Regions from separate parts of the Herbaspirillum sp. VT-16-41 genome, predicted to be linked through region 2. Evidence: predicted binding sites of a transcription regulator. Region 2 holds the regulator's gene; each other region holds the start of a gene.
What was found. Region 2 encodes LexA, which represses DNA repair genes until DNA is damaged. Its sites were predicted from a motif close to ACTGTATNNNNATACAGT; they were not measured.
Positions count from the first base shown of each region.

Region 1: the regulator LexA is predicted to act here: its motif matches at 1,057-1,074, upstream of imuA (translesion DNA synthesis-associated protein ImuA).
Region 3: the regulator LexA is predicted to act here: its motif matches at 856-873, upstream of recA (recombinase RecA).
Region 4: the regulator LexA is predicted to act here: its motif matches at 1,151-1,168, upstream of ruvA (Holliday junction branch migration protein RuvA).

Region 1 covers NZ_MUXB01000114.1:385,961-388,160, reverse strand. The annotation lists gene BTM36_RS17005 (KGG domain-containing protein) at 1-198, opposite strand, end outside; gene BTM36_RS17000 (nucleotidyltransferase family protein) at 563-868, opposite strand; gene imuA (translesion DNA synthesis-associated protein ImuA) at 1,108-1,866, shown strand; gene BTM36_RS16990 (DNA polymerase Y family protein) at 1,793-2,200, shown strand, end outside.
Region 2 covers NZ_MUXB01000114.1:156,877-159,076, reverse strand. The annotation lists gene priB (primosomal replication protein N) at 1-168, opposite strand, end outside; gene rpsF (30S ribosomal protein S6) at 193-558, opposite strand; gene lexA (transcriptional repressor LexA) at 876-1,535, shown strand; gene BTM36_RS16010 (tetratricopeptide repeat protein) at 1,736-2,200, shown strand, end outside.
Region 3 covers NZ_MUXB01000120.1:189,536-191,735, reverse strand. The annotation lists gene BTM36_RS18430 (tetratricopeptide repeat-containing response regulator) at 1-555, opposite strand, end outside; gene recA (recombinase RecA) at 985-2,034, shown strand.
Region 4 covers NZ_MUXB01000095.1:81,375-83,574, forward strand. The annotation lists gene ruvB (Holliday junction branch migration DNA helicase RuvB) at 1-491, opposite strand, end outside; gene ruvA (Holliday junction branch migration protein RuvA) at 516-1,094, opposite strand; gene BTM36_RS07315 (DUF808 domain-containing protein) at 1,203-2,144, shown strand; gene ruvC (crossover junction endodeoxyribonuclease RuvC) at 2,141-2,200, opposite strand, start outside.

The DNA of each region.
Region 1 (2,200 bases), 230 kb from region 2:
GGCAGCGGCATTCTTGCGACCGTGGCTGTTCAGGCCACCCTTGCGTCCGGCTTCGCGTGCTTCGGCGGAGCTGAACTCATGGGCTGCACCCTTGGCGTGGGCTGCCTTGCCGCCCATGCTGGCGATCTGACGCTGCTTTTCCCTGTCCATCGCAGCAAAGCCGCGATTGCTGGTCCCCGGATTCTGTGAATTTGCCATGTGTGACTCCTTGTCTTGGTTGGTCGAGGTTGAGCGGACGAACCTGCCACCTGCCTGCCCTACTGCCCTGCGCGAGCTGACCGGCGGCACAAAACATCTGTCCACGTCTGCAGTGTAGAAAGCCTCACCGAACCTCACTATCGGAAGAGCTCCCCAGCCCTTGTCAGTGCCGACTGTAGGAAATGTAGGAATCGGTGAAGATGAGCTTGTCTTACGGCAACAGAAATAGGCGTATTTCTGAATGCCGAAGTGAAGCATGCTCGGCGGGTGCCGAGGCAGATCTGGGGGCTAGAGCGCTGGAAAGGACTGGGTGGGATTTAGGCAATACTTGGGAAGGGATGCGGCTGACAAGCAGCGTTTGAATTTAATCTTTCGAGGGAAATAGCGGCAGCGCCTCAGCGAGCACCTTGGCCCGGAACGTCGGCGGCAGGTCTTCAGGCGTCAGCAGATCGACATCGACGCCGAGCAGCGATTTCAACTCATCTTCCAGATCGCCCAGGTCCAACAGGGTGGCACCGGGCAGTGCGTCAACCAGCAGATCAATGTCGCTACCGTCCCCGTCGGTGCCGTGCAGCACCGAGCCGAAGACGCGCAGGTTCGCGGTACGGAAGCGGCCTACGGCTTCCCGTACTGCAACTCTCTTCATGTCAAGCGCAACGGAGGGGCGCATAGGCATCCTTTCTTGTCGAAACTCACTGCAATGGCCGGGGCAGGAATGCCATTCTAAAAGCATTTTCCAGAATCGCAATGCACCGATGCCCCCTCTTCGCCCCCGAACACGACCAGGTCCTCCTCCTCAACAAGAGCTTCAGTCTTTTGCCCGCTCATCCGCAGTTTTTGTCACACCCCAAAACAATTACTGTATATTTATACAGTTATCTTCATCTTCACCAGTACGTCTGCTCCACCATGTTGCCTCCATCGTCCCCGGTGCATCGTCCGGAAAACATCCATCCTTCGCTCTGGCTGGCGTCCCAGCTGGCGCGTGGGGGTGGGCACGGGGTATCCAGCGGTTTCGAGGCGCTTGATGCCGAGTTGCCGGGACGCGGCTGGCCGACCGGGGCGCTGATCGAGTTGTTGCTGCCCCAGGATGGCATTGGCGAATTGCGCCTGCTGCGCCCACTGCTGGCGCGAGCGCCAGCCAGCGCCCAAAGAGCCGCCCGGATCACCCGGGCCGAACGCATCGCCCTGCTGCAGGCACCGCACCAGGTCAATGCCCCCGGCTGGGTGCATCTGGGTGTGCAGGCGGCCCGGCTGCTGCACCTACAGGCCGATAACGCGGTCGATGCCTGCTGGGCTGCCGAGCAAGTCCTGCGCGCCGATAGCTGTCACGCGCTGCTGATGTGGCAACCCAGGCTGCGCAAGGGTGAGCACGATCTGCTGCGCCGGCTGCATGTGGCGGCGCAGGCCGGGCAAACCCTGTTTTTCATGCTGCGTCCCTGGTCCTGCGCGCGCGAGCCCTCGCCCGCGCCCTTGCGGCTGACGCTGCAGGCTGCGCGGGACGGGCTGGAGATCGGTTTTCTCAAGCGGCGTGGGCCGCTGCGCGAACAAAGCCTGTTTCTTCCCCTGACGCCTTCACCGAATCTGCAACGCCATGTCCCCACTGTGGATCGCCGTACACCTGCCACTGCTGCCGCTGGAAGCATTCCGTCCGAACTGGCTGGATGAAGCCCCGGCGGTGGTCTTCGAGCGCGAGCGCGTCACCGCGCTGTCGGCGCCTGCCCGCGCGCTGGGCGTGCAGGAAGGCATGCGGCGCGGCGGCGTGCAACTGCTGGCGCCACAGGCGCTGCTGCAGGAGCGTGACCCGCTGCGCGAACAGGGTCTGCTGGAACAGACGGCACTGGCCCTGTTGCAATACACGCCCCAGGTCACACTGGCCCCGGACGCCTGTGTGCTGCTGGACGTGAGCGCCAGCCTGCGCCTGTTCGGCGGCATGCGGGCGCTGTGCCGCAAGATCGGCGTCACCATCGCCCGACTCGGGGTGTCGGCCACCCTGTCTTCT
Region 2 (2,200 bases):
TTCTCCTGCTGCCATCGCCGCGATCTCGAATTCGACCTGGCGACGCATGCCAGCTTCCATCTGCTCCGACTGATGCTGCAACCTGGCAGTCACGATCGGAATACCGGCCGGCGTATAACGCAATACATCACGTTCGGCCAGACTGGCGATGACTTGAAGCTGGTTCACTCTCCGCTATGAATCGCAGCGCAATCAGGCTGCCGGTGCTTCGGTACGGCTCTTGGCCGCGTCTTCCTTCTGCACTGCCTTCAGGATGGGGGAAGGACCGGTTTCGGCCTTCTTCATCTTGACGGTCAGGTGGCGCAGGACGGCGTCGTTGAACTTGAAGCCGGTTTCGATCTCGGCCAGCGTTTCGCTGTCGACTTCGATGTTCAGGCAGACGTAGTGAGCCTTGGCCAGCTTCTGGATCTGGTAGGCCAGTTGACGACGGCCCCAATCTTCAACACGGTGAACCTTGCCGCCGCGGGTGGTGACGATGCCCTTGTAACGCTCGATCATCGCCGGCACTTGCTCGCTTTGGTCCGGGTGGACGATAAATACGATTTCATAATGACGCATGTAGACTCCTTATGGACTTATTGAAGACGCCCACCCCGGCGTCAAGACGGGTGTGGGAAGAGGAAAACCCAAGATCATACAAGGTTTCTGGCATAACAGCAATGTCGACTATCGCTGGCGAGGTCAGGCGGACACAGGCGGAGCCATCGCACCGGGCAGATATGCGGCACAAGATCTTTCATCTATTTATATATAGAAAGGAAAAACTGTTCTTGCAGTACCAGAAAGTGCATGTTGCCGTTGACACAAGGATTGCACCTGTATAAAAATACAGACTGTTCATCCAAACAGCCTTCCCCCAGAGAAAGGCCTACCCCATGCTCAAACTGACCGCGCGCCAGGAACAGATCCTGAACCTGATCAAGAACGCCATCGAGAACACCGGCTTCCCTCCCACGCGCGCCGAGATCGCTGCCGAGCTGGGCTTCCGCTCCGCCAACGCCGCTGAAGAGCATCTGCAGGCACTGGCCCGCAAGGGCGCCATCGAAATATCCCCTGGCACCTCGCGCGGCATCCGCCTGCGTGAATCCGGCGCACCCGCATCTGGCGGCATCGCCCGCCAGATGGCCCTGCCCCACCCCGCCCTGATGCAGTTGAGCCTGCCCCTGATCGGTCGCGTGGCTGCCGGCTCGCCCATCCTGGCGCAGGAGCATGTCGAGAAGACCTACCAGGTCGATCCGGCGATGTTTCCCAGCAAACCGGATTACCTGTTGAAGGTGCGCGGCATGTCCATGCGTGACGCCGGCATTCTCGATGGCGATCTGCTGGCGGTCCGCAAGACCGACCAGGCGCGCAACGGGCAGATCGTGGTGGCGCGACTGGCCGACGAGGTCACCGTCAAGCGCTACCAGAAGACCGGCTCGGTCATCACGCTCTTCCCGGAGAATCCGGAATTCGAACCCATCATCGTCAAGCCGGACGCCGACCAGTTTGCCCTTGAAGGGCTTGCCGTCGGGTTGTTGCGCAGCTGGCATTGAGCCCGCAGGGAGCAAGCCCGCCGCTCCCGATGCATCGGCGCCCATCACCGCGCCGATCCCCCTCCCAAGGAACCTTCGTCTAAAACGAAGGTTTTTTGCTTTCTATTCGCCTCTTCGGCATCCGGTCCTTGCGCATATTATTTCTGCTGGACAGCTATGTCCGGCGCAAAGCATGCGCCCAACCAAGAGGATCCCTTTCGATGTCGACGCGCAAGAGCAGCAACAAGCACGGTAACCAGGCCCAGGCCGCCACCAAGTCCCATCTGCAAGACCTGCTGGATGTCCGCAAATGCCTGGATCTTCTGGATAATCGCAAGGTCGATGAAGCAAAGGCCCTGTGTACTGCCGTGCTGGGGCGCGCTCCCACCCTGGTTTTCGCCAACCATGCACGGGGACTCATCGCCATGCAGGAGGGCCTGCACGCCGATGCCGAACACTATCTTCGCAAGGCCATCGCGGCTGATCCGGAGAATGCCGAGTACCTGAGCAACCTGGCAGCCGCACTCCTGGCACAGGATCGCATCGATGAAGCCATCAGGATCTATGAGCGCGCCATCGAAGTCGACAAGGAAAGCCGGACGGCCCGCGTCGGCCTGGCCAATGCCCTGCATGAAAAGAACGACCCGGACGCCTCGATCGCCTACTTCGAGGATGCGGTCAAGCGC
Region 3 (2,200 bases), on a different contig from region 2:
GATGCGGCGCTGCTCGATGAGCAGCGTGCCCTTGGTCTTCATGATTTCCACGATCCACTTGGGCGCTGCCTTGAGGACGTTGTCGCATTCCAGGATGGCACCGGAGATGTCCTTGCGCTTCATCTTCTCGGTCACCGGCAGCATGGCGTGCTGCTTTTCCAGCAGGCGGTCCACGCGCTCGGCGATGCGGCTGGCCGTCAGCGGCTTGAGCATGTAGGCGTCCGGCTGGAACTCGGCGGCGCTGGCCACAAGGTTGTAGCCGCTCTCGGCGGTGACCATGATGAACATGCAGGTCGGCGAGAGCATGTTCTGGGTGCGGAAGAACTCCAGCAGTTGCTGGCCGTTGCTTTCCTTGTTCAGGTTGTAGTCGCAGATGATCAGGTCATACGTGCCAGACTGCACGAAACGGATAGCCTCATCCGGCGTGGCGGCCTGGTCCACCTTGGTCACCCCGAGCTGCCCGAGGTGCATGCGGATGTTCTGGCGCATCGTCGGCATGTCGTCGATGACCAGGCAGCGCAGGGCGCTGATATGGCTGAAGGGCACTAAACTCATGAGAACTGTCTGTCTAACGATCTATCGGTCTTGATTGCGGCAGGCGACACCGGATGAGCTGATGTTGCTGCGATGCAATAACTGGCGAGATGACTTGCTGTACGCGTTCATTGACGCATAGCTGACGAATTATTCCTACCAACTCGCGAGTGTGCCGTTTTTTTTCCTTCCATGCATCATTCCTCTTTGAATTTGGACTTCCTCAAGGGTCAGCTCTCTTATAATTGTGGTTTTCGGCCGCCGATTATCGTTGCCTGATAGCGTTTGTGTCTGATGCACACAAAAACGCTTGCACGAAGCACTGTTTTTTTATACAGTATCGCTCTATCGGGGCGGTCATCATCCTCTGCCTCCGGGCAACATCAGCAAGACCGCAAGACTCCCCCCCCCCTGAACCCCTTCTTCACGACATTTTGCCGAGAGAGATTTATGGACGACAAAAAAGCTGCGAACAACTCTGAGAAGAGCAAGGCGCTGGCCGCCGCGTTGGCACAGATTGAAAAGCAGTTTGGCAAGGGCTCGGTGATGCGCATGGAAGACGGCGTCGTCGCCGAGGAAATCCAGGCCGTCTCCACCGGTTCCCTGGGCCTGGACATCGCGCTGGGCATCGGTGGCCTGCCACGTGGCCGCGTCATCGAGATCTACGGTCCGGAGTCCTCCGGCAAGACCACCCTGACCCTGCAATCGATCGCCGAGATGCAGAAGCTGGGCGGCACCTGCGCCTTCATCGACGCCGAGCACGCCCTGGACGTCACCTATGCGCAAAAGCTGGGCGTGAACCTGAACGACCTGCTGATCTCGCAGCCGGACACCGGCGAACAGGCCCTGGAAATCACCGACGCCCTGGTGCGCTCCGGTGCGGTCGACCTGATCGTGGTGGACTCCGTGGCAGCGCTGACGCCCAAGGCCGAAATCGAAGGCGACATGGGCGACTCCTTGCCCGGCCTGCAGGCCCGTCTGATGTCGCAAGCCCTGCGCAAGCTGACCGGCAGCATCAACCGCACCAATACTACTGTCATCTTCATCAACCAGATCCGCATGAAGATCGGCGTCATGTTCGGTAATCCCGAAACCACCACCGGTGGCAATGCGCTGAAGTTCTACGCCTCGGTGCGCCTGGACATCCGTCGTACCGGCTCCATCAAGTCCGGTGACGAAGTCATCGGCAGCGAAACCAAGGTCAAGGTCGTCAAGAACAAGGTTGCACCTCCGTTCCGCGAAGCTCACTTCGACATCCTGTATGGCGAAGGCACTTCCCGCGAAGGCGAAATCCTGGATCTGGGCTCCGAGCACAAGGTCGTGGAGAAGTCCGGCGCCTGGTACAGCTACAACGGCGAGCGCATCGGCCAGGGCAAGGACAACGCCCGTAACTACCTGAAGGAACACCCGGAACTGTCGCGCGAGATCGAGAACAAGGTCCGCGTCGCACTGGGCGTGCCTGAACTGGCAGGTGGCACCGCCGAGGCACCAGCCTCCTGATCCCAAGGTCTTCACGTACCACCATGGCGGCAGGGTTTGCCTGAGCCTTGAGGTCACGGTGGTGCCTGTCCCGCTTCGCCCCCGGCGCCGGTCCGGCCGGGAGTGGAGCTGAAGTACCGGCCGCATCGTTCTGTTGCTGCCTCGTTTCAATACAATACGGTTCCAT
Region 4 (2,200 bases), on a different contig from region 2:
AGGGTGAAGGGTTGCAGGTCCAGCCGCACCGAGCGGGCTGCCGGACCTTCACCGATCATGATGTCGATCTGATAATCCTCCAGGGCCGGGTAGAGGATTTCCTCCACCACCGGCGACATGCGGTGGATCTCGTCGATGAAGAGCACATCGTTGGCCTCCAGATTGGTCAGGAGCGCGGCCAGGTCGCCGGCGCGCTCCAGCACGGGGCCGGAGGTCTGGCGCAGGTTCACGCCCATCTCGCGGGCGATGATATGGGCCATGGTGGTCTTGCCCAGGCCGGGCGGGCCGAACAGCAGGGTGTGGTCGAGCGGTTCGCCGCGCTTGCGGGCGGCCGAGATGAAGATTTCCAGCTGGGCGCGGACCTTTTCCTGGCCGACGTATTCGTCCAGGTGCTTGGGCCGCAGGGCGCGTTCGATGGCCTCCTCATTGGCCGAAGCCGGAGTGGCGGCGATGATGCGCTGTTCGGAGAAATCGTCGGTCTGGATGCTCATGCTCTGATCCTTGTCGGCCCTGACCTAGCCCTTGGAGAGGGCCTTGAGGGCATGCTTGATGCCGTCCGAGACGCTGGCGTCCTTGGGAACCTGCTTCATGGCCAGGCTGGCTTCCTTGTCCGAATAACCCAGTGCCAGCAGGGCGTTGAGGATGTCGGCCGTGGCGTCGCTGTGGACCACGCCGGCCACCGCGCCCAGGTCGGCACCGAGCTTGCCCTTCAGTTCCAGCAACAGGCGTTCGGCGGTCTTCTTGCCGATGCCCGGCACGCGGGTCAGGCGACCGGCCTCCTGCAACGTGACGGCCTGGGCCAGGTCGGCCACCGACATGCCCGAGAGGATGGCCAGCGCGGTACGGGCGCCGACGCCGGAAATCTTGATCAGTTCCTTGAACGTATTGCGTTCCTCGGCGGTCCCAAACCCGAACAGGATGTGGGCATCCTCGCGGATGGCGAGGTGGGTCAGCAGCGTCACCTTCTCACCCAGCCCGGGCAGGTTGTAGAAGGTGCTCATCGGCACCACCACCTCGTAGCCGACGCCCTGGCAGTCGACCAGCAGATTCGGGGGGATTTTTTCTAGAAGAATTCCTGAGAGGCGACCGATCATGGCGTCTTTGATGTGCGTGAGCTGCAGCTTCTGTGATAATCCCGGGATGATACAGCACTGTTCGGATAAACAGTATCCAACGATAACAAGCTTGAATAAAGGACAACCATGGCCGGCAGCGCCTTCTTCGCATTGATCGACGACATCGCCACGGTGCTCGACGATGTTTCCCTGATGACCAAGATGGCGGCCAAGAAGACCGCCGGCGTGCTGGGCGACGACCTGGCCCTCAATGCCCAGCAGGTCAGCGGGGTGCGCGCCGAGCGCGAACTGCCGGTGGTGTGGGCGGTCGCCAAGGGCTCGCTGAAGAACAAGGCCATCCTGGTGCCGGCGGCGCTGGCCATCAGCGCCTTCATTCCCTGGGCGGTGACGCCGCTGCTGATGCTGGGTGGCGCCTTCCTGTGCTTCGAGGGCTTCGAGAAACTGGCCCACAAATACCTGCCGCATGACGAGCAACACCACGAAGTGGCCGCCACCGCGCCCGAGGACATCGACCCGGTCAGCTACGAGCGCGAGAAGATCAAGGATGCCGTGCGCACCGACTTCATCCTCTCGGCCGAAATCATCGCCATCACGCTGGGGACAGTGGCTGGCGCCCCGCTGCAGCAGCAGATCACGGTACTGGTGGGCATTGCGCTGATCATGACGGCCGGTGTCTATGGCCTGGTGGCGGGCATCGTCAAGCTCGACGATGGTGGCCTCTATCTGGTGCAGCACGCCGGCTCCAGCGCCTGGGGCCGTCTGAAGGCTGCGGTGGGCCGCGCCATCCTGGCGGCGGCGCCGAAGATGATGCGCAGCCTGTCGGTGATCGGCACGATCGCCATGTTCATGGTGGGCGGCGGCATCCTGACCCACGGCCTGCCGTTCGCCCATCACGCCATCGAAGCGGCAGCGGTTGCCGTAGAGGGCGTTGCGGTGATCGGCCCGGTACTGGGCGCGATTGCGCCTGCGGTATTGAATGCGCTCTTCGGCGTGGTCGCCGGTGCGGTGGTGCTGGTGATAGTGAAGCTGGCGCAGCGCGTGCTGTCGCTCTTCAGGACGAAAAACTAACCGACCAGCCGCCCGCCGCGCATGCGGATGCCCTTGCGCGCCAGCGCCGGGGCCAG